DNA from 3 places in the Halomonas sp. Ps84H-12 genome. Region 2 is predicted to be linked to each of the others. Evidence: predicted binding sites of a transcription regulator. Region 2 holds the regulator's gene; each other region holds the start of a gene.
What was found. Region 2 encodes sigma-54, which starts transcription at its own class of promoters, with help from an activator protein. Its sites were predicted from a motif close to TGGCACNNNNNTTGCTNT; they were not measured.
Positions count from the first base shown of each region.

Region 1: the regulator sigma-54 is predicted to act here: its motif matches at 4,851-4,868, upstream of NH344_RS02995 (amino acid ABC transporter substrate-binding protein).
Region 3: the regulator sigma-54 is predicted to act here: its motif matches at 6,280-6,297, upstream of NH344_RS02935 (P-II family nitrogen regulator).

Region 1 covers NZ_JAMXSJ010000004.1:67,075-75,110, forward strand. Annotated here, with positions in the region: gene NH344_RS02975 (histidine phosphatase family protein) at 1-455, shown strand, start outside; gene NH344_RS02980 (amino acid ABC transporter ATP-binding protein) at 553-1,281, opposite strand; gene NH344_RS02985 (amino acid ABC transporter permease) at 1,367-2,467, opposite strand; gene NH344_RS02990 (amino acid ABC transporter permease) at 2,489-3,679, opposite strand; gene NH344_RS02995 (amino acid ABC transporter substrate-binding protein) at 3,769-4,794, opposite strand; gene NH344_RS03000 (amino acid ABC transporter substrate-binding protein) at 5,020-6,045, opposite strand; gene speE (polyamine aminopropyltransferase) at 6,134-6,994, opposite strand; gene hemE (uroporphyrinogen decarboxylase) at 6,991-8,036, opposite strand, start outside.
Region 2 covers NZ_JAMXSJ010000031.1:17,520-25,555, forward strand. Annotated here, with positions in the region: gene iscB (RNA-guided endonuclease IscB) at 126-1,496, shown strand; gene lptA (lipopolysaccharide transport periplasmic protein LptA) at 1,567-2,070, shown strand; gene lptB (LPS export ABC transporter ATP-binding protein) at 2,082-2,840, shown strand; gene NH344_RS14275 (RNA polymerase factor sigma-54) at 2,946-4,361, shown strand; gene raiA (ribosome-associated translation inhibitor RaiA) at 4,459-4,767, shown strand; gene ptsN (PTS IIA-like nitrogen regulatory protein PtsN) at 4,772-5,239, shown strand; gene rapZ (RNase adapter RapZ) at 5,305-6,228, shown strand; gene NH344_RS14295 (HPr family phosphocarrier protein) at 6,322-6,591, shown strand; gene pmbA (metalloprotease PmbA) at 6,619-7,959, opposite strand.
Region 3 covers NZ_JAMXSJ010000004.1:57,680-65,715, reverse strand. Annotated here, with positions in the region: gene NH344_RS02965 (methyl-accepting chemotaxis protein) at 1-1,266, shown strand, start outside; partial or broken gene NH344_RS02960 (methyl-accepting chemotaxis protein) at 1,392-1,901, shown strand; gene NH344_RS02955 (LysR family transcriptional regulator) at 1,905-2,831, opposite strand; gene NH344_RS02950 (ferredoxin--NADP reductase) at 3,024-3,800, shown strand; gene glnK (P-II family nitrogen regulator) at 3,951-4,289, opposite strand; gene NH344_RS02940 (ammonium transporter) at 4,556-5,803, opposite strand; gene NH344_RS02935 (P-II family nitrogen regulator) at 5,865-6,203, opposite strand; gene NH344_RS02930 (accessory factor UbiK family protein) at 6,554-6,895, shown strand; gene NH344_RS02925 (ABC transporter substrate-binding protein) at 7,136-8,005, shown strand.

The DNA.
Region 1 (8,036 bases), on a different contig from region 2:
CGCAGGGCGAGCAGCAGCTGGCAGATACCGTCGCACGGTGGCACTGGCCGGTACCCACACAGGTCGTGCATTCGGACTTTTTACGCACCACGCACACCGCCGCCCGAGTGGCCGCCGCGTTTGGGTTGGAGATGCAAAAAGAGGAGCGCTTGAGGGAGCGCCACTTTGGTGAATTGGAGGGCAAGGCGGATAGCCACTACCCGGAGGTGTGGGCCTTCGATGCCCAGAACGCCGACCACACCCAGTGGCAGGTGGAGCCGGTCAAGCGTGTCGCGGCGCGCATGGTCGCTGCGCTGGAAGCGTTGGAGCAACGCTTTGAGGGTGAAACGGTGCTGGTGGTCAGCCACGGCGACCCCCTGCAAATTCTGCTCACGGCGCTGGCGGGCAAGCCGCTGACGAAGCATCGGGAGCAGCCTGCGCTACTGCCTGCCAGCATTACGCTTGTGGGCGGTTAAGCGCCCTCTTTAGGAGGAATCCAGGCGATCATATCTACCTCCACATCCGCACTGCCCGCAAGCCCGGTCACGCCGATGCAGGTGCGGGTGGGCAGCGTTAATGCCCCAGAATCTGGCTCAAGAAGAGCTGGGTGCGCTCAGACTGCGGGTTGTTGAAGAACGGCTCCGGCGCGTTCTCTTCGATGACCTGCCCCTGGTCCATGAAGATCACGCGGTCGGCCACGGTCTTGGCGAAGCCCATTTCATGGGTCACGCAGAGCATGGTCATGCCCTCTTCGGCCAGTTCGATCATCACGTCCAGTACTTCCTTGATCATCTCCGGGTCAAGGGCCGAGGTCGGCTCGTCGAACAGCATGACGTCCGGGTGCATGCACAGCGAGCGGGCAATGGCGACCCGCTGCTGCTGGCCGCCGGAGAGCTGGCCGGGATACTTCTTCGCTTGTTCGGCGATGCGTACCCGCTGCAGGTAGCGCATGGCCTGCTCTTCGGCTTCTTTGCGCGGCTTTTTCTGTACCCACATAGGGGCGATACAGCAGTTCTCCAGCACGGTGAGGTGAGGGAACAGGTTGAAGTGCTGGAACACCATGCCGACGCTGCGGCGAATCTGCTCAATGCGTTTGACGTCCTGAGTGAGCGGTACACCGCCTACCACGATCTCGCCTTTCTGATGCTCTTCAAGATGATTAATGCAGCGGATCATGGTGGATTTGCCGGAGCCTGAAGGCCCGCAAATAACAATCCGTTCGCCGCGTTTTACTTCCAGGTAGATATCGCGCAGCACGTGGAAATCGCCGTACCACTTGTTCACGCCGCGCATTTCAACCATCAGGTCAGAAGTACTGGTACCAGGGGTGTTGGTGGCTGCTTGAGTCATGTCACCATCCTGCTAAAAATCGTTAATGAAAGCGGCGTTAGCGCTTGTGGCCGGTATGCAGCTTGCGTTCTAGGTACTGACTGTAGCGCGACATGCTGAAACAGAAGATCCAGAACATGAAGGCGGCAAACACGTAACCTTCCAACGAGAAGCCTAACCAGCGTGAGTCGGCCAGTGCCGCTTGCACGATCCCCAAAAGGTCAAAGAGCCCGATAATCATGACCAGGGTGGTGTCTTTAAACAGCGAGATAAACGTATTCACGATGCCGGGAATCATCATCTTCAGCGCTTGGGGAAGAATGATCAGCCCCATGCGCTTCCAGTAAGTCATGCCGAGCGCTGCCGCGGCCTCTTCCTGGCCTTTTGGAATCGCCTGCAAGCCGCCACGAATGACCTCTGCCATATAGGCGCTCTGGAACAGCGTTAAGCCGATCAGGGCACGCACTAGGCGGTCAACGCTCATATCGGAGGGCAGGAACAGCGGCAGCATGACCGAGGCCATAAACAGCACGGTGATCAGCGGCACGCCACGCCAGAACTCGATAAAGATGACGCAGAAGCTCTTGACGATGGGCATGTTCGAACGCCGCCCCAGGGCCAGCACGATACCGATCGGCAGCGCGCCTACCATGCCCACCGTGGCCAGCAGCAGGGTCAGCATCAGGCCGCCCCAGCGATGGGTCGGCACACGCGGCAGGTCGAAATAGCCGCCGTGCAGCAGCACGTAGGCGATCACGGGGAAGCCGACCAGCGCAAACACGGCCACCCAGTGCTTGAAGGGCAGGCGTGGAATCGCCAGCCAGGCAATCAGGGTGAAGAACCCGGCAAAGACGATATTGGCACGCCAGATTTCCGAGCGCGGGTACAGGCCGTAGATGAACTGGGTGAAGCGTGCGTTGATGAACACCCAGCAGGCGCCTTCGCGAGAGCAGTCGTCGCGGGTAGTGCCTACCCAGTCGGCGTTGATAAACGCCCATTGCACCGTGGGAACCACGAGCAGGTAGAGAATATACAGGCCGATCAGAGTAAAGATCGTGTTGATCGGGCCGTTGAACAGGTTGCTGCGTAGCCATGCCACAGGGCCCACAGAACTGCTGGGCGCCGGCTTTGGCTCGATCATCGTTCGGTTGTGAATCATGGGAATGCCCTCGACAACGGCCTAGCGTTCAACCAGCGCCACACGGGCGTTGAACCAGTTCATGAACATGGAGACCAGCAGACTGATGGTCAGATAAACCGCCATGGTCATGGCAATGACCTCGATGGCTTGGCCTGTCTGGTTCAGCGTGGTGCCTGCAAAGACCGAAACGAGGTCCGGGTAGCCAATGGCCGTGGCCAGCGACGAGTTCTTGATCAGGTTGAGGTACTGGCTGGTGAGCGGGGGGATGATGACCCGCAGCGCCTGCGGAATGACCACCAGACGCAGCACCAGGTTACGCGGCAGGCTCAGCGCTTGTGCGGCCTCGGTTTGGCCATGGGAAATGGCCTGAATGCCGGAGCGCACGATCTCGGCAATGAACGACGCCGTGTAGATCGATAGCGCAAACCATAGCGCCAGGAACTCGGGAATCACCGTAATACCGCCGCGGAAGTTAAAGCCACGCAGTTCGGGCATTTCCCAAGTGATAGGCACGCCAGTCACCAACATAACCAACAGCGGCAAGCCAAAAATCAGCGCAAAGGAGATCCAGTAGGCAGGAATACGTTTCCCCGTGGCTTCCTGGCGGCGCTTCGCCCAAATCACCAGCGCAATGCTGGCCACAATGGCGATCACAAAGGTCACGGGAATTAGCCCAAAACCGGACTCAAACAGCGGTTCTGGTAGATACAGTCCGCGCACGTTGAGGAAAAACGCTTCCCCAAAGGCAAGGCTGTCCCTGGCGCTTGGCAGGGTGCGCAGCACGGCAAAGTACCAAAAGAAAATCTGCAGCAGCAGCGGAATGTTACGAAAGGTTTCGATATACGCGGCGGCTAGCTTGGCGATCAGCCAGTTGGGCGATAGACGAGCGATACCGACAATAAAACCAATGATGGTGGCGGCGATCACGCCTAACCCACCCACCAGCAGCGTATTCAGCAGGCCCACGAAGAAGGTGCGGCCATAGGTGCTTTGGGAGGAGTAGTCGATCAGACTCTGCACGATCCCAAAACCGGCGGTATTGTTTAGGAAACCAAAGCCGGTGGTGATACCCCGTGAGGATAAGTTGTCTTGAACATTGCCGACAATATAGAACAGAAACACAATGACAGCGGCAATCAATAGACACTGGAAAATGAGCGCACGCTTGGCGCGGTCTCGCCAAAACGGTGGCTTGTGGCCAGCCGGGCGAGCATTAGGTCTTACAGACATGGATGGCGTCTCCGCGATACGGCAGGTCAATCAGATGGCCCGCCATTCCCTGTTAAGAGGGAGCGGCGGGCCGGGGTCAAGCGAGACGCTTAGCGAATCGGCGGTGCGTACTGAATGCCGCCTTGGGTCCACAGAGCGTTAATACCACGCTCAATTTCCAGCGGTGAGCCCATGCCTACGTTGCGATCAAAGCTTTCGCCGTAGTTACCTACCTGGCTCAGAATGTTGTAAGCCCAGTCGGCTTCTAAGCCCATACCTTCACCGTAGTTGCCGTCCTGACCCAGCAGGCGAGCAATATCCGGGTTGTCTGAGTTGAGCATCTCGTCAACGTTTTCGCTGGTAATGCCATACTCTTCACCGTTGATCATGGCGAACAGCGACCATTTTACGATGTTGAACCACTCATCGTCGCCTTGACGTACCACTGGGCCCAGCGGCTCTTTGGAGATGATGTCAGGCAGAATCATTGCAGAAGCGGGGTCGTCCAGTTGGATGCGTAAGGCCGCTAGCTGAGAAGTGTCGGAGGTCAGCACGTCACAGCGGCCAGCTTGGAAGCCGCCCACGGTTTGCTCAGACGTGTCGAATACGATGGGGTCAAACTCCATGCCATTGGCACGGAAGTAGTCGGCGACGTTAAGCTCGGTGGTAGTACCAGACTGGATACAGATCGCGGCGCCATCGAGTTCGTCTGCGCTGCTAATACCCAAATCCTTGTTCACCATGAAGCCGATACCGTCGTAGAAGGTAACGCCGGTGAAGTTCAGGCCCAAGGTGGTGTCACGGGTAGTGGTCCAAGTGGTGTTACGGGACAGTACATCCACTTCGCCAGACTGCAGCGCGGTGAAACGCTCAACAGCATTCAGGGAGATGTAGTTGACGGCATCCGCGTCGCCCAGTACCGCTGCAGCAACGGCGCGACATACGTCAACGTCGAGGCCCTGCCAGTTACCGCTATCATCTGGGGCGGAAAAACCTGGTAGGCCGTCGCTAACGCCACACTGTACAGCACCGCGCGCGCGGGTATCTTCTAACGTATTGGCTTGTGCGGTGGCGATACCGGCGAGGGAGATGGCACCCGCTGAGGCGAGCAGTACCAGGTGTTTCTTATTAATCATGTTTGTTCCCCTTCCTCGATTTAATGTCATTATGCATGGTGATGCATCATTAAAAGCTAGCAAGGAAGGTGCCAAGAAAGATATGCCGTCAAATTCAGCGCTTTTCAACGTAAAATCAGCGGATTTGACGAAGGTAGTGGTGCAAAAAAGTAGGTCAGCAGCTACGCGTTGCGCTTTTTTGGTGCGCAGCCGCTGGCGGAGGTCGGTGGCTAGTCGCCTAGCGTGTCAGCGAATAGGTGGCGCGTACTGAATACCGCCATCATTCCATAGAGCGTTTAAGCCGCGGGCTATGTTGAAATCTGACTCGGTTCCTACGTTACGGTCATAAATATCGGCATAGTTGCCTACCTGTTTGACGATTTGGTAAGCCCAGTCCGGCTGTAGGCCCATGGCTTCGCCAAAATCACCATCTTGGCCGAGCAAACGCATCACATCTGGATTGTCTGAGCTTAGCTGCTCATCCACGTTGGCTTGACTGACGTCCAGCTCTTCGGCATTCAGCATGGCAAACAGCGACCACTTCACGATGTTGAACCACTGGTCATCCCCTTGGCGCACGGCGGGGCCCAGCGGCTCTTTGGAGATGATCTCCGGCAGCACCACGGCCATATTGGGGTCGGCCAGTTGAATGCGCTGGGCGTAGAGCTGCGAGGCATCCGAGCTCAATACATCGCAGCGGCCTGCTTCGAAGCCCGCAATCGACTGTTCAGGTGAATCAAACACCGCCGCATCATAGGTCATGTTGTTAATGCGGAAGTAGTCGGAAAGGTTCAGTTCGCTGGTGGTGCCTGACTGAGTGCAAACAGCCGCCCCATCCAGTTCTTTTGCGCTCTGTACGCCGAGGTCGCTGGCCACCATAAACGCCTGGCCGTCGTAGTAGCTGACGCCAGTGAAGTTCATCCCTAGCGTGGTGTCGCGGCTAGAGGTCCAGGTGGTGGTGCGGGAGAGCACGTCCACCTCGCCAGACTGCAGCGCGGCAAAACGCTCCACCGAGTCTAACGGTACGAAATTGACTTTGCTGGCATCACCTAGCGCGGCAGCGGCAATGGCGCGGCACACATCGGTGTCCAGGCCGCGGTATTGGTCGTTATCGTCCAGCGATGAGAAGCCGGGCTGGGCGGCGTTAACGCCGCAGCGCACGCTGTCGCGCTCTTGAACAGCCTCAAGGGTATCGGCCATGGCCGTGGCAGGTACCCAGAGGGTCGGGGCTAATAGAGTGATTCCCAATCCTAACCAACGCGTGGTGTTCATTTGTTATTCCTTAACGTTGAGCGCAGCAATACTTGCGCATAAAAAAGGCCGAGCAGAGCCCGGCCTGATACATAGCGGAACCGCGAGGTTATGCGAACGCTTTACGCATAAAGGGCGGCAGCGCCAGGGCACCACGGTGGGCATCTACTGTGTAGTACTGTAGCGGCATTTCGTGGCTGGCGGCAGCCTCTTCACGGAAGCTTTCAACGTTGGTGCTTTTGCCTGCCAGCGTCACGCTCCACCAGCCGGAAGGGTACACCGGCTGGGGGAAGGGCAGGGTGGCGACGCTATCAAAGCCTGCTTCGCGCATGTCGTTACGCAGCTCGCGGATAATCGAGCCGCTGTGATACAGCGGCGACTCGCTCTGCTGAACCATCACACCGCCGCTTTTCAGAATGCGGTGGCAGCGCTTCAAAAAGTCGGTTTTGAACAAGCCTTCTGCAGGGCCAACCGGGTCGGTGGAGTCGATGATCAGCACGTCGATGCTCTCGTCGGCGGCGTCGTCGACCCATTTCACGCCGTCGGCAAACAGCAGCTCGGCGCGGGGGTCGCCGTTGGCTTCTACTAATGACGGGAAAAAGCGCTCGGAGGCCTTGGTCACTTCTTCATCGATATCGATCTGAGTGACTTTTTCAACGCCCGGATGGCGCAGCACTTCTTTCAGCGTGCCGCAGTCGCCGCCGCCAATAATCACCACCCGCTTGGGGTCTTGATGGGTGAACAGCGCCGGGTGGGCAATCATCTCGTGGTAGAGGAAGTTGTCGCGATCGGTCAGCATCACGCAGCCATCCAGCACCATCAGGTTGCCGTAGGTCTCTGTGGCGTACACTTCCAGGTGCTGGTAAGGGCTCTGCACATCCAGCAGCTTTTCGGTCACTTTCAGCGAGAAAGCGCTGCCGTGGCTATCAAAAACTTCGGTAAACCACTGGTCGTCGCGTAAGTCGCTCATTGCTTGGCTCCTGGGCACTGGTCGTTCGTTTGAGTCGGAATGCCCTGATGGTACTGCGGGCTTAAGTCGTGCAGCGCCTCCATAAAGGCGGTGACGTGATCGGGATTGGTAAACTGGCTGATGCCGTGGCCCAAATTGAACACGTGGCCCGGGCCGTGGCCGTAGCTCTCCAACACGCGGGCCACTTCGGCGCGAATGGCCGAAGGGCGAGCAAACAGCACGTTGGGGTCTAAATTACCCTGCAGGGCGACTTTATGGCCTACGCGGGCGCGGGCGTCGGAAAGCTCGGTCGACCAGTCGATACCCAGCGCGTCGGCACCGGCGCAAGCAATGTGTTCAAGCCACTGGCCGCCGTTTTTGGTGAACAGGATCACCGGCACGCGGCGGCCATCGTGTTCACGGATCAGCCCGGAAACGATCTGCTCCATATAGCGCAGCGAGAACTCTAAATAAGCAGGCGTGGAGAGCGCGCCGCCCCAGGTATCAAAAATCTGTACCGCCTGGGCACCGGCGCGGATCTGCGCATTCAGGTAGTCGGTGACCGCTTGTGCCAGGGTGTCCAGCAGCTGGTGCATGGTGTCCGGCGTGTCATACAGCATGGTTTTTAAGTGACGGAAGTCTTTGCTGGAGCCGCCTTCCACCATATACGTCGCCAGCGTCCAGGGGCTGCCGGAGAAACCGATCAGCGGCATGCGGCCGTTCAGCTCGCGGCGAATCGTGGATACCGCCCGCATCACGTAGTCCAGGTCGCGCTCGGCGTTTGGCACCGTCAGCGCAGCGACTTCTTCCGGTGTGCGGACGGTTTTTCTGAATTTGGGGCCTTCACCGGTTTCGAAGTAGAGGCCCAGCCCCATGGCATCGGGGATGGTCAAAATATCCGAAAACAGAATTGCAGCGTCGAGCGGGTAGCGCTCTAGCGGCTGGAGGGTCACTTCACAAGCCAGGTCATGATTGCGGCACAGGTCCATAAAGCTGCCTGCGTCGGCGCGGCTGGCGCGGTACTCCGGCAGGTAGCGGCCGGCTTGGCGCATCATCCACACCG
Region 2 (8,036 bases):
GTAAAACGCCGAAGATCTTGATCGCTGCCACAAGGCAGGAGCCGGTTATCGACATTCCCGAGGGGAGACGGGGCGCAAGCCCCGCGACACAAGGTCCGTAAGGGCATTGATTAGGAGGAAATCGCATGGCGATTTTCGTACTGGACAAAAAGAAGCAGCCGCTGATGCCGTGCAGTGAAAAACGGGCTCGGTTGCTGCTACAGCGCGGGCGTGCCGTGGTGCATAAGCGCTATCCGTTCACGATCCGGCTGAAAGATCGAGTGGGCGGTAGCACGCAGCCACTAAGCCTGGGCATCGACCCTGGCAGCAAAACGACCGGGCTGGCGCTGATACGCGAACCGGACAGTCAGCAGCGGCATGTGCTGTGCCTGTTTGAACTAATCCATCGCGGTTATCAGATCAAAAAGGCATTACAACAACGCGCCGCCTTTCGGCGTCGCCGCCGCAGTGCCAACCTGCGTTACCGCGCCCCGCGCTTCAATAATCGCACCAAACCCAAGGGCTGGCTGGCACCGTCGCTGCAGCATCGCGTCGATACCGTCACGGCCTGGGTGAACCGGTTGAATCGTTTAGCGCCTGTAACCGCCATCAGCCAAGAGTTGGTGCGCTTTGATACGCAGAAGCTGGATAACCCCGAGATCAACGGCGTGGAGTACCAGCAAGGCACGCTGCTGGGCTACGAAGTACGCGAGTACCTGCTGGAAAAATGGGGCCGTGAATGTGCCTATTGCGGCACCGCCGATACGCCGCTGGAGATCGAGCATGTGATACCGCGCTCGCGGGGCGGCTCGAACCGCGTCAGTAATTTGACCCTAAGCTGCCACCCCTGCAACCAGAGCAAGGATGCGCTGTCACTGGTGGATTTTTTCGCCACTGACAAAGGCCTGAAAAAGCGCCTGAAAGCCAACGGCCACACCGCTAACGCTCGGCTTGAGCGTGTGCAGCGCCAGCTCAAGCAACCGCTGCGCGATGCCAGCGCGATCAATGCCACGCGCTGGGCGCTGTTTAATGCGCTCAAAGCGACTAGCTTGCCGGTGGCTGTCGGCACCGGCGGTCGCACCAAGTACAACCGCCAGCGACTGGGCATTCCTAAAACCCATGCTCTAGACGCGGCCTGTGTCGGTGCGTTCGACGCACTACATGCTTGGCAGGTGCCCACATTAACCATCAAGGCGATGGGGCGTGGTAGCTATCAGCGCACCCGCTTAACGAAACACGGGTTTCCGCGTGGCTATCTGATGCGGCAGAAGCAGGTGCACGGCTTTCAAACCGGCGACATGGTGCGTGCGATGGTACCGACTGGCAAGAAAGCAGGTACCCATACGGGGCGTGTCGCGGTACGCAAAACCGGCAGTTTTAACATCCAGACCGAACAGGGGGCCGTGCAAGGCATCTCGCACAAATACTGCACCCTCATCCAACGCGGTGATGGCTACGGCTATCACTTTACACCCTTCACCCACCTAACAGGAGGAGCGGGACAGGCGGTGGCGTAACCCAGTCGCCCTGCGGGCGACGCGCTATCCCTCCCGGCGCTAAAGCACCGGGTTTCTCGCGCAAAATCTGATGAATGCTCTAATCCGCACTGCACTTCTTGCCCTAGCCGTGCCGCTTGTCACAATTGCACTGCCTGTAGCGGCACAAAACCAAGCGCCTATTCATGTGGAGGCCGACCGGTTAGACCTTGACCAACGAGCAGGGACAGCCGTGTACACCGGTAACGTTGACATTCGCCAAGGCAATATGCAGCTACGCGGAGAGCGTGTCGAAATTCAGCGTAACAATGCTGGCGAGTTGTCTCGCGCCATCGCTACGGGCGAGCGTGCTTACTTGCGTAACCAAATTGAAGACCAAGAAACCCCTATAGAAGGCTGGGCGCGTCGGATTATTTATCACGTTTCCGAACGCCGGGTTGAGCTGATTGACCAAGCTGAGCTGACCCAGCAAGGAGATCACTTCCAAGGTGGACGTTTAGAGTACTTTATCGATCAAGAAGTAGTACAAGCACGCTCTGACGTTAGCGGCAGTGAAAATCAGCGTATTCGTATGACCCTTCAGCCCGAACAATAGGAAGTGGCCACGTGGCAGCATCAACATCCCCAGCCCCCACACCAGTAAAAACGCTCTACGCCCATCATTTAGCGAAGAGCTATAAGCGCCGCCGTGTGGTTAAAGATATTAATCTGGAAATCACTCAAGGTAGCGTGGTTGGGCTACTTGGCCCTAATGGCGCAGGTAAAACCACCTCGTTTTATATGATTGTGGGGTTGGTCAAATTGGATGCGGGCAAAGTAGGCATTGACGACCTTGACCTCACTCATGCTCCTATGCATGAACGCGCCATGGCAGGGATTGGTTATCTACCCCAGGAAGCTTCCATCTTCCGCAAGCTCTCCGTGGCTGACAACATTATGGCCATTTTAGAGACACGCAAAGAGCTTGATCGAAGCGCCCGGGAAGCACAACTTGAGTTACTACTTGAAGATTTTCACATCACTCATATACGCGACAACTTAGGCATGAGTCTTTCTGGGGGCGAACGCCGCCGTGTTGAAATCGCCCGCTCTTTGGCCACCGAACCGGCCTTTATCCTGCTGGATGAACCTTTTGCCGGGGTTGACCCGATTTCCGTTGGGGAAATTAAAGCTATCATTCGAGCGTTAAAGAAACGCCACATTGGTGTATTGATCACCGACCATAACGTTCGTGAAACGCTGGATATTTGTGATATTGCCTACATTGTTGGCGACGGTCACATCATTGCCAGTGGAAACGCCCAGGAAATCCTCAACAACCAGAAGGTTCGAGATGTCTATTTAGGCGCCGATTTCCGCCTTTAAACAGTGACCTGCAGAAGCATTTCTTTTAGTGGCATGCTTATTGCACTTGCACCAAGCCATAACTCACTCTAGGGTGGAGCTTTCTGATTAACGAGTGGTTCTCAGATGGTCATGAAAGCTTCTCTCCAATTGCGTATCGGCACACAGCTGACCATGACACCTCAGCTGCAGCAGGCTATCGCCCTGCTTCAGCTATCGACGCTGGACCTTCGTCAAGAAATTCAGCAAGCGCTAGATGCCAATCCCATGCTTGAGCAAGAAGATGAGTTTGGCGAGCAGGCTGTCAGTGAGCCTCAAGAGGCTGAGTGGTCCGAGAGCATCCCCAACGAACTCTCCGTCGACAGTGACTGGTCAGATACCTATCAAGACATAGGCAGCCTGGGTGGCAGCAGTGAAGGCCCCGACTTCGAGCGCCAAGCCGCTGGACAAAGCCTACATGGCCACCTGCTATGGCAACTGGCCATGACAGACTTTAGCCCGCGAGAATACGCCATCGCGGAAAGCCTGATTGATGCGCTGGATGCCAACGGCTATCTCACCCAGCCGCTTAATGACATTCGGGAAGGATTAAAAGCCCAAGGCCATGACAGCTTAAGCCAGCGGGAAGTGGAAAATACCCTGCTGCGCTTGCAGCAATTTGAGCCCACCGGCGTCTTTGCCCGAGACCTGCGTGAATGCCTGATGCTGCAACTCGCCTCACTACCTGAGGACACCCCTCTGCTAATGCCCGCCAAACGGCTGGTTCGCCAGTTTTTGGAAGCATTAGGCAAAGACGATATGCGGCTTCTCAAGCGCCGTTTAAGCCTTGATGACGAGCAGCTTGACGATGTCATCCGTTTAATTCGCAGCCTTGACCCACGCCCTGGGAGCACCTATGGCGTTACCGACGACAGCTACATCACCCCCGACCTAGTCGTTCGGCACGACAATGAAGGTTGGCATTTAGAGCTCAATCCAGAAGCACTACCACGCTTGCGTATACAGCCCGACTACGCCAGCTTGATCAAACGCGCAGACAAAAGCCAAGACAACCAGTTCCTCAAAGAGCACCTCCAAGAAGCCCGCTGGCTGATCAAAAGCTTATCGAGTCGCAATGACACGCTGCTACGAGTTGGGCGTGAAATTATTGCACGCCAAATTGGCTTTCTGGAGCATGGCGAAGAAGCAATGAAACCGCTGATTTTAGCGGATATTGCTGAAGCGGTAGAGATGCACGAATCCACCATATCTCGTGTGACCACGCAGAAATTTATTCACACGCCACGGGGCGTTTTCGAGCTTAAGTACTTCTTCTCAAGCCAGGTAAGCGGCCAAGACGGCGGCGACAGCCACTCCAGCACAGCCATTCGCGCCCGCATCAAAAAGCTGATTCAGGATGAGCCCTCAGGAAAACCGCTCTCCGATAGCCGCTTGGTGACTCTGCTTGAAGAGGGGGGCATTAGCGTTGCACGGCGTACTGTCGCAAAATATCGGGAGTCAATGGGCATTCCCTCGTCAAGTGAGCGCCGCCGTTTACGCTAGTTAAGCGGTACGTATGAACAAACTCAACGCAAGGGCTTTGCAATAGCGTAAAAAGGGTTACAATCGAAGTACAGTCCGATGGATAAGGAGCACGTCAATGCAAGTAAACATCACTGGTCATCACGTTGAACTGACTGACGCCTTGCGCGACTACGTTAACGAAAAGCTAGAGCGCGTTGAACGCCACTACGACAACATTACCACGGTGCAAGTGACCTTATCTGTTGAGAAGGAGCGCCAGCAAGCAGCCTGCACACTGCACGCTGCCGGTGCAGACCTTCACGCCGAAGCGCTTGATAACGACATGTATGCCGCTATTGATGCGCTAGCAGACAAAATCGATCGTCAACTCGTTAAACATAAGGAAAAAGCACAAGCTCGCGCCCAGGGCGCTGGTGTGCGTTAACTCAATGACGTTGGAAACCATCCTCCCCCCGGAGCGCGTGCTTTATGACGTTCCCGGGGGCAGCAAAAAACGGGTGCTGGAGTTTTTCAGCACCTTTATCGCCCAAAATACACCCAGCCTAGATAGCCAAGAGGTGTTTAGCCGACTCATTGGCCGCGAGCGACTAGGCAGTACGGGGATAGGCAACGGGGTTGCCATCCCCCACGCTCGCAGTCCTCACTGTAGCGCACCCATTGCTGGCTTTTTAAAGCTTGCTGAGCCAGTAGACTTCGACGCCATTGATGGCGACCCGGTGGATCTTGTGTTTGTGCTGCTGGTACCAGAAGAGGCAGATGACACCCACCTAGCACTGCTTGGCCAAGTGGCTACTATTATGAACGACGCCCATACGCGTCAGCAGTTACGTAAAGCCGATAGTCAGCGCGAACTCTTAGCACTTATTACCGCGAAGATTCGCGAACAAGCCGCCTAGGCTTTATGGGCGGTGACCACTGCACGCAGCGATAATTTCCTCCTATGTAAGCCAAGAGAGACGCTATGCAACTGGTGATCATTAGCGGCCGTTCAGGGTCCGGTAAATCTATCGCCTTACAAGCGCTAGAGGATCTTGGCTACTACGCTATCGACAATTTACCCGCCATGCTGCTGGGCTCATTAGTTGATGAACTACGTGAGCAAGGCGAGCGCACTCACTTAGCAGTGAGCATTGACGCACGCAACCTTCCTACGGCGCTTGAACGCCTCCCAGCTTTACTGGAAGAACTACGCCAGCGAGAAATTCGTTTTCAGGTCATCTATCTGACCACGGATGCGCGCATTCTTTTGGAGCGTTACTCAGCCACCCGCCGTCGCCACCCGCTTACCCGGGATAGCGAAATGACGTTGGAAGAGGCCATCAATAAAGAAGAAGAGACGCTGCTTGAAATTCGCGATCTCGCTGACTTGTTGATCGATACGTCGCGCTTATCCGTGCATGACCTGAGACGCCGCATTACTGATCAAGTCGCCCACCAGCGAAAAGATCAGCTAACACTGACGTTTGAGTCGTTTGGCTACAAACGCGGCGTACCCATGGATGCCGACTTAGTCTTCGATGTTCGCTGCCTGCCCAACCCTTATTGGGACCCTACCCTGCGCCAATTTACAGGGCGTGATGCTGATATAGTGGCGTTTTTAAGTAGCTACCCAATGGTCGAGGCAATGACCAATGATATTCAGGCTTGGTTGGAAAAGTGGCTTCCGGCTTACCAAAATAGCCAGCGAAGTTATATAACCGTGGCTATTGGCTGCACCGGCGGGCAACACCGCTCTGTTTATATGGTCGAACAGCTTGCTAAAAAGCTGGTTAAACAGACCGGAGAAGTACAGTTGAGACACCGTGAGCTGGGGTTACAATACACGCTGAGCGAAGAGCCTGCGGTGCCATGCGTTACCACACCCGCCGCTGGCAGCACGCCCTGAGTTTCAGGACCTAACTTTTAAGGCCTAAGCTTCTCAAGACCTAAGTTTTTCAAGACCTAAGTTTCAAGACCCACTCGGCAAAAAGGAACCAGAGTGCCCAAAAGAACCTTAACACTTACCAACCAGCGTGGTCTTCATGCCCGCGCGGCCACCAAACTGGTGAAATGTGGCCAGCAGTTTTCCGCGAATATCGTGGTTTATAAGCAGCAGCAGAAAGCCGATGCCGCCAATATTATGTCGCTGCTAATGCTGGCCGCCCCCTGCGGCACCGAGCTCACTGTCGCCGCTGAAGGAAACGACGCCGAACAGGCGCTAGATGCCATTGAAGCTCTGTTCGACGCACGGTTTGACGAAGACCAGTAGCTAGTTTACCAAGTCAGCACTTGTCGACTAGCTTCCTGCCACTGTCATCGCATCAATCAGCCAGCTACCCGTGTGAATACTGCCACGGGTATCCGTATCACTTCCCACACCGCTTAGCCCCGCGAACATCTTGTTGAGGTTACTAGCAATAGTGAACTCCTCAATGGGGTACTGTACTTCGCCATTCTCAATCCAGAAACCCGCTGCTCCCCGGGAATAGTCGCCAGTGACGCCGTTAACGCCCTGCCCCATGAGCTCGGTCACCCAAATACCACGCCCCATCTGTGTTAACAGCTCTTCCCGCGGCGTTAACGGCGCTAACAAGCGCATGTTGCGCGCGCCGCCCGCATTGCCCGTGGACTGCATTCCTAAACGACGCGCACTGTAGGCAGAGAGCATGTAACTCGCCACCCTCCCCTGATCAATAAACCGGTTGCTACGGGTTTGTACACCCTCCGCATCAAACGGTGAACTAGCCGTTGCTCCCACTTCCATCGGGCGCTCTTCTAACCCAAACCAATCGGGGAATAGCGGGCTACCCAAGCGATCACATAAAAACGAGGCTTCTCGATAAAGCGCGCCGCCCGCCAGAGCACCCATAAGGTGGCCGATAAGGCCGCTAGCAAGGGAGGGATCAAACAGCACAGGAAACGTTCCCGTCGGGGGGCGTCGCGCTCCTAGACGCCGCAACGTTCGCGCTGCTGCCTCGCGCCCCACCTCCTCTGGGTGGCGAAGCTGCTGCGGGTTACGCGCAGACGTATAGTCATAATCCCGCTGCATGCCTTGCTCATCTTGGGCAATCAGCATGCAGGAGAGTGAGTGACTGCTACCCTTTTGAGTCCCCAAAAAGCCGTGGCTATTGGCGTATACTCGCACGCCCTCACCGCTTGAGAGCGAGGCACCTTCTGACTGGTGAATACCTGCCACCTCGCGGCCAGCCTGTTCGCAGCGCAGGGCAAGGTCAATCGCTTCATCGGTTGAGAGCGCCCACGGATAGTGCACCTTCAAGTCTGGCAAATAGGTCGCCATCAGCTCTGCTTCAGCGAGGCCTGCAGCGGGATCCTCCCCGGTATAACGTGCAATAGCCAGCGCCTTTTCAACCGTGGCACGAATGGAGGCACTACTTGCATCCGTTGAGGAAGCGCTACCTTTACGTTTTCCCACATAGAGCGTGACCGCAATACCCTGATCACGAGATAGCTCAACGGTCTCCACTTCACCAAGTCGCACACTAACGCCCAACCCTTGGTCAACGCTCGCGCCGACTTCGGCGGCATCCGCCCCTAGCTGTTTTGCCAGGGCAAGCGCCTCTGTGGCGCGCTCCGTCAACTGCGCCTGCTGCGCCGTTGCATCAAATGCCTGTGCCATATGGCCTCCTTTTCACCTGAATCGCATTGGCGAATCAATGTTGTGGTCGCAGCCTGATATAATGCTGCAAACGAATC
Region 3 (8,036 bases), on a different contig from region 2:
CCGGATGAGTCGCTGACGCTGGAGCCTTCAAGTGTATTAAGCGATGCGCTCACGCCTTCGGACCTCACTCGCATCGTGCAGGCAGACTCCCCACAGCCGCTAGCTCTGCAAGGCAGCGATAAACTGCTAATGGGCAGTGCTGTAGGCGGCAACAGCGGTTGGCAGTTGGTCGTCGCGTTAGACGAAGCAGAGGCCACCGCAGACCTGCGCGCCATTGCCACCACGTCCATCGTTACCCTGCTGATCGTCGCGGCCATTACCGCTGTGGTATTTGGGCTGCTGCTGTCGCTACTGTTGCGCCGCCTGCTGGGGGTGCGCAACGCGATGGATAACATCGCCTCCGGCGAGGGCGACCTCACCCAGCGCCTGCCAGAAGAAGGCAACGACGAAGTCACTCAAATCGCTAGCGCCTTTAACCGCTTTGTTAACAAAATGGAGCACGTCTTAATCGATGTGCGCACCAGCAGCGAATCGGTGCACCATGCCGCTAACGAGATTGCCATGGGCGGCCAGGACCTCTCCCGCCGTACCGACAACGCGGCGTCTAGCCTGCAGCAAACCTCCGCATCGGTAGAGCAAATCACCAGCACCGTGCAGCACACGGCGGCCTCAGCACAGGAAGCCAACAAGCTCTCCCACGCGGCCACCGAAGTCGCGAAAGAGGGCGGTCAGGTGGTGTCGAACGTGGTCACCACCATGGAAGATATTTCCGACGCCTCCAACAAGATTGGCGAGATCGTCACGCTGATGAACAGCATTGCCTTCCAGACCAACCTGCTGGCGCTCAACGCCTCGGTAGAAGCAGCGCGGGCTGGCGAGCATGGCCGTGGCTTTGCCGTCGTGGCAGAGGAAGTGCGCAAACTGGCTGGCCGCAGCAGCGACGCGGCCAACGATATCCAGAAACTGATCGAAGACTCGCAAGCCAAGGTGAATAACGGCACCTCGTTGGTACGCAATGCGGGTAGCACGATGAAGGATATCGTAGACCACATCACCCGCGTAACCGACGTACTGGAAGAGATCAACGCTGCAACCAGCGAGCAAAGCGATGGCATCAAACAGGTCAACATCGCCGTGGCCGAGCTTGACCGGATGACCCAGGAAAACGCCGCCATGGTGGAAGAGTCCACCACCGCCGCCGAGCAGTTGAAAGAGCAGGCGGATCGCCTGACCGGCACGATCAGCAGTTTCAAACTCTCTAACGCGGCATCACCCGCGCTGCAAGCGCCGCAGGATCGCTTACCGCGCACGTCAGAGACCTTCTAAACGTCTCGTCTGCCACTCCTCCATGGCCGCCGCAGCGCTCGCGGTGGCGGCCATGTCATGCGTTAACCATGAATCTTTGTTCTACTGGTTCAAGGATGGCACTCGATACGCTCTTTCGCCTCTTGCTGATGAACAGCATTGCCTTCCAAACCAATCTGCTGGCACTCAACGCCTCAGTAGAAGCAGCGCGGGCTGGCGAACACGGGCGCGGCTTTGCCGTGGTGGCCGATGAAGTGCGCAAGCTCGCCTCGCGCCGCAGCGACGCCGCCAAGGACATTCGCCAGCGCATCGATGCGTCTGCCGATAAGGTCGAAAGCGGCACGCAAATGGTACGCGACGCCGAAGCCGCCATGCACGAGCTGGCCGATAGCGTGACGCGCGTCACCCAAATGCTGGGCGATATCAGTACGGCAGCCGGTGAGCAGAACGACGGGATCAACCAAGTCAGCATCGCGGTGACCGACCTGGATCAGATGACCCAGCAAAACGCCGCCCTGGTGCAAGAGTCCACCACCGCGGCCGAGCAGCTTAAAGACCAAGCGGACAGGCTGGCCGCGCTAGTGGGTGGCTTTACGCTAGAGGCGTCGCAGCACCTGGCTCAGGCGCTGCCAAGCCCTGAAAAGGCCAAGGTGTAACCGCTAGGGAATCGGTGGCAGCGGAATATCGTCACTGCGCTTGGCCCCGGCGGTCATTTCGCGGCAGAGGCGTAAAAACTCCCGCACGCCGGTGGTGAGGTACTTGTGGCGATGCCAAATGAACGTGAACTGGCGCTTGAGATCCAACTCCGGCGTGGGCAGCGGCACCAAGCTGCCGCGCCGGAAGGCATCACGCAGTGCCAGCCGCGACACGCAGCCAATCCCTAATCCCGACTCCACCGCGCGTTTAATGCCCTCGGTATGCTCCAGCTCCAACAGCGTATTGAACCGGCTGCGACGGTGGCGGGCCGCATGCTCCAGCGTCATGCGCGTGCCTGAGCCCTCCTCACGCATGATCCAATCCTCCCGCAGCAGCTGATCCAGCTCCAGGTGCTCCCGCCCTGCCAGCGGGTGGCGCGGCGAGCAGAACACGCACAGCTCATCCTCGACCCAGGGCTGGCTGATGATCATATCGTCATCGCACTGCCCCTCAATCAGCCCTAAATCCAGCGAGTGCTGACGCACGCCCTCGATAATATGCCGTGTATTGCGCACCGCCAGACGCACACGGCTGCCAGGGTAGCGCTGCATGAAATCGCTGATCAGCAGCGTGGCGAGATAGTTACCAATGGTGAGCGTCGCGCCGACGTCTAACGCCCCCACACCCTGTTGGCCCCGCAGCAGCTCTTCGACCTCCTCGGCGCGGTCCAGCAGGGCCACCGCCTTGGGCAGTAGCTGGAAGCCGAGCGCGTTGAGCTTTAGCCGTTTCCCGATGCGGTCGAGCAGCTGGCAATCGAACTGGCGCTCCAGCTCCGCCAGCGCCGTGCTGGTGGCCGATTGCGACATGGCCAGCGCGCGCGCCGCGTGGGAAACGCTCTCGTGCTGGGCAACGGCCACGAAAACTTCTAACTGTCGCAGGGTGTAGTGCATGGCCAAAACCTATCTGTAGAGTGGTCCGCGAAAGGGCTATATCGATTTTAAAGATAAGCGTTATCAAGATAATTTGCTTAACAGATATACCACCCTTATTTAGAATTGAGAGCAACCTATAGAGCTGTTTTTTATTCTTTTTTGGAATATGGTGAGCAAGGCTTAGGCCTCGCTGCCCCTGGAGGAGTTAGCATGAGCAAGTTTGCCCTGGAAGAAGTGTTAAGCGTTCACCACTGGAACGATACCCTATTCAGCTTCCGCACCACTCGCGAGCGCAGCCTGCGCTTCAAGAACGGCCAGTTCGTTATGATCGGCCTGGAAGTGGACGGCAAACCGCTGATGCGCGCTTACTCCATCGCCAGCCCCAACTACGAAGATCACCTGGAATTCTTCAGCATCAAGGTGCCGGATGGCCCGCTCACCTCGCGCCTGCAACACCTGAAAGTGGGCGACCAGATCATGGTCAGCCGCAAGCCGACCGGCACACTGGTGTGCGACGACCTGCTGCCGGGCCGCAACCTGTATATGCTCTCGACCGGCACTGGCTTGGCGCCGTTTATGAGCCTAATCCAAGACCCGGAAGTCTACGAGCGCTTTGAAAAAGTGGTGCTGGTACATGGCGTGCGTGAAGTCTCCGAACTGGCCTACGCCGACTTCATCACCAAAGAGCTGCCCGCCCACGAGTACCTGGGCGAAGAGATCGCCGAGAAGCTGGTGTACTACCCCACGGTGACCCGTGAAGAGTTTCACACCATGGGTCGCCTGACCGACCATATTCGCACCGGCAAGCTGTTCGAGGACACCGGCCTACCGCCCATCGACCCGCGCCAAGACCGCGCGATGATTTGCGGCAGCCCGGCGATGCTGGACGACACCAGCGCCCTGCTCGATGAGCTGGGTCTGAACATCTCCCCGCGTATGGGCGAGCCGGGCGACTACGTCATCGAACGCGCCTTCGTTGAGAAGTGAGCCTCGTTCGAAGGGTGAAAGGTGAAGGATGAATAGAAAATCGTAGCCCGTGTCATCGTCGCCTTCTGCACAAAGCCCCTGTGGGTATTATCCACAGGGGCTTTGTCGATTCAGCGCGACTCACTGTTCACGCCTTACCATTCACCGTGGTTAGACAGCGTCTTTACCTGTTTCGCCGGTACGAATACGGATGACCTGCTCAAGGGGCATCACAAAGATTTTACCGTCACCGATTTTGCCGGTATTGGCGACCTGGGTAATCGCGTCGATCACCTGCTCGGCCATATCATCGTCGACGGCGACTTCCAGCTTCACCTTAGGCAGGAAATCCACCACGTACTCCGCGCCACGGTAGAGTTCCGTGTGGCCCTTCTGACGGCCAAACCCTTTTACTTCCGTTACCGTAATGCCCTGCACGCCGATATCCGAGAGCGATTCGCGTACGTCATCAAGCTTGAAGGGCTTGATAATGGCTGAGATCAATTTCATTGCGACATCCTCTAGCTTGGTGGCCTGCTGTCATGCAGACAGCGTTATTAACCGATTGTCATAACCATCGAGGTTAGCGGGGGCGCTCGCATAGCCAAGCCCGTTACCCAGTCGATTAAGCATACACCGCCAAGGGCGGAGAATAAAAAAACCAGTACGTACCTAGCTAATAACAACCAGCATGCAACCTACCTGGGAAGGACAAAAAGGCCTCCCACGGTGGGGAGGCCAAAAGGAGCACGCCAGCTCACATGATTAGCGCAAGCTTATTTCTTAACGCTAAACTCGGGATAGGCTTCCAGACCGCACTCAGCGATATCGACGCCTTCATACTCTTCTTCTTCGCTAACGCGGATACCCATGACCGCTTTCAGCACCAGCCATACCACTAAGCTTGCGATGAAGACCCAGCCAAAGATGCCCACGATACCGATCAACTGTGCACCGAAGGACGCATCGCCATTATTCAGCGGTACTGCCAACACACCCCAGATACCGACCACACCGTGAACCGAGATAGCACCCACAGGGTCATCCAGCTTCAGCTTGTCCAGCGTGATGATGGCAGCGACCACGATCAGGCCACCGATGGCACCAATCAAGGCGGCACCCAGCGCAGAAGGCGACAGCGGGTCTGCGGTAATGGCGACCAGGCCAGCCAGCGCGCCGTTCAGCGCCATGGTGAGGTCCGCCTTGCGGAACCACAGCTTGGCTAGAATAAGCGCGGCGATGACACCACCGGCAGCCGCTGCGTTGGTGTTCACGAACACTTGCGCAACGTTGTTAGCTGAACCGATATCGGACATTTTCAGCTCAGAGCCACCGTTGAAGCCGAACCAGCCCATCCACAGGATGAAGGTACCCAGCGTGGCCAGTGGCATGTTGGCGCCCGGAATCGCGTGGATAGAACCGTCCTTGCCATACTTGCCCTTACGGGGGCCCAGTACCAGCACACCCGCCAACGCTGCTGCTGCACCGGCCATGTGGACGATACCCGAGCCCGCATAGTCAGAGTAGCCAACGCCATCCAGCCAGCCGCCGCCCCAGGTCCAGTAGCCAGACACCGGGTAGATGAAGGCGGTCATGACCACCGCGAAGGCCAGGAAGGCCCACAGCTTCATACGCTCGGCCACGGCACCCGACACGATCGACATCGCCGTTGCGACGAACACGACCTGGAAGAAGAAGTCCGAACGCATGGAGTAGTAAGGTGCATCTTCACCACCGGCCAGCACCGCATCGACGCTGTTCTCGGTACCGATCAGGAACCCAAGGCTAGGCAGGAAACCGCCTTCGCCGCTGGAGTACATGATGTAGTAGCCCACCAGCAGGTACATGGTGCAGGCAATGGCAAACAGCGCAATGTTCTTGGTCAGAATTTCAGCGGTGTTCTTGGAACGTACCATACCGGCCTCGAGCATCGAGAAGCCGGCGGCCATCCACATGACCAGTACGCCGCAAATCAGGAAGTAAAACGTATCGAGCGCATAGCTCAATTCTGTAAGCTCGTTCATCAGGTGTTCCCCGTGATCCAAGAGAAGTTATACGTAGTGGGTCGTCGTTGTGTGGGCAGGCCTATACCGCGTCGGCGCCACGCTCTCCGGTACGAATACGAATGACATCTTCCAGCGGCGTCACGAACACTTTGCCGTCACCGATCTTGCCGCTGTTGGCAGCGCTGCAGATGGCATCCAGCACGCTCTCCAGACGCGCATCGTCCACGGCCACTTCCACTTTCACCTTGGGCAGAAAGTCCACTACGTACTCGGCACCGCGATACAGCTCGGTGTGGCCTTTCTGCCGACCAAATCCCTTGACCTCAGTAACCGTAATCCCCTGCACGCCGTTGTCGGCGAGTGCTTCACGAACGTCGTCAAGCTTGAAAGGCTTGATGATAGCGGTGATGAGTTTCATCCCGGATCTCCCCTGCTGGTTCAGTCCCACTCGGTGGAGAGCGGCGTGGCCGCCCGAATTTAGTGCTTGCCCTGCTAATGCTCATACCGTGCCACTGTATTTTTTATCATTGAAATTCATACCCTTAAGGTTTCAAAAGTGCGCTTTACAGCCACTGGCAAGGCGACTACGCATCCATTCACACCCACCCATGCACTAAAAACGATCACCAATAAAAGCGGCACGCTCTTTTTTGATGCATGCGCACACTGCAGGAGAAAACGCACGCGGGGCATGCGGTTTGGCAAAGGGTTGCGTATCCTTACAGGTAAGCTATCCACATTTATGCGCCACCGTTTGAGGAGAGAGCCATGACGCCCCAGGATCGCATCAGCCGTTTAGCCCAGCAGATAGGCGACCGTTTACAGAATGCTTCCCAGGCCCCGGAAGACATTCAGAAAGGCGTGCAGCAAGTGGTACGAGGCGCCTTCGACCGCCTGGAGCTGGTATCACGAGAAGACTTTGATATCTTGATGGATGTGCTTCAGCGCACGCGCGCGCGTGTCGAAGCGCTGGAGCGTCAGGTGGCCAGCCTGGAAGCCACGGTGGAAGCGGCCAGCGCCGCGCAGCCCCCCCCCATGGAAGCCGAAGTACCGCCAGCCCCCGTTGAGCCTGCCGAGCAAGGCAAGCCCACCCCCGGCAACCCAAGCTGAGGCAACGCTGGGTGGCCTTGGATAGGCACCCAGCGCGCTTATCCGCCTGACCCCTTACGGCTCACTTTGTGACGCATCAAACGCGCGAAGGCATGGCGAAAGCCACCTCATGCACCATGTTGGAGCAGTTACGCCCCTGAGGCGTCTCGCGCTGACGACTTGTGCGACCTCCGCTGTTTCCATTTGCAATTGATAAACAGAATCGTTTAAATAAAGCGCTTATTGTCAGGTGCCCACTTCATGCGCTGCATCCCCCGACTCCCGACCCTGGCCCGCAGCTGCTTGCTCGCGGCAGCCCTGCTGTTCAGCACCGCCAGCCACGCCCAGTGGGCCACTATCGACTGGACCATCGCCGAAACGCTGCTGGCGATTGGCGCTCCGGTCAGCGGTATCGCGCAACAGCCGGGATATCACGATTGGGTAGGCGAGCCGCGTATCCCGGAGCACGTCAGCGACCTTGGCCTACGCACCCAGCCCAACTTCGAGCAGTTGGCCCAATCGCCCCCTGAGCAAACCCTGCTCTCGCCCATGTTTACCGGGCTGATTCCTCGGTTGGAGCGCATCGCGCCGGTGGGCACTTTCGCCCTTTACTCGCCAGGCACCGATACGTGGCAGGAAATGCAGACCCTCACCCGCCAGTTGGGCGAGTTGACCGAACGCAACGCAGAAGCCGACGCGCTGATCGAGAACACCCAGCAGCTGATGCGCGAGCTGCGCTACCCGCCCGGCAACGCATCTCCATTGCTGATGGTGCAGTTCATGGATGCTCGGCATGTGCGGGTATTTGGCGAGAACAGCCTCTACAACGCCGTATTGGAACAGCTGGCGCTGCCCAACGCCTGGGATGAGCCCACCAACGCCTGGGGCTTCGCCTTGGTCGGTATCGAGGCGCTGGCACGCTACCCCGACGCCACCCTGGTCATCGTTGACCCGCTCCCCGCAGGGGTGGAAGCGCAGTTGGAAAAGAGCGGCCTGTGGCAACAATTGCCGAGCGTTCAACATGGCCATCTGCTGCGCCTGCCGCCAGTCTGGAGCTTTGGCGCCCTGCCCTCCGCCCAGCGCTTTGCCCGCGAACTGAGCAGCGCATTGAACGCCCAGGGGGCACATTAACGCTTTACTCGCTGGCCGCTCAGTAGCGCTC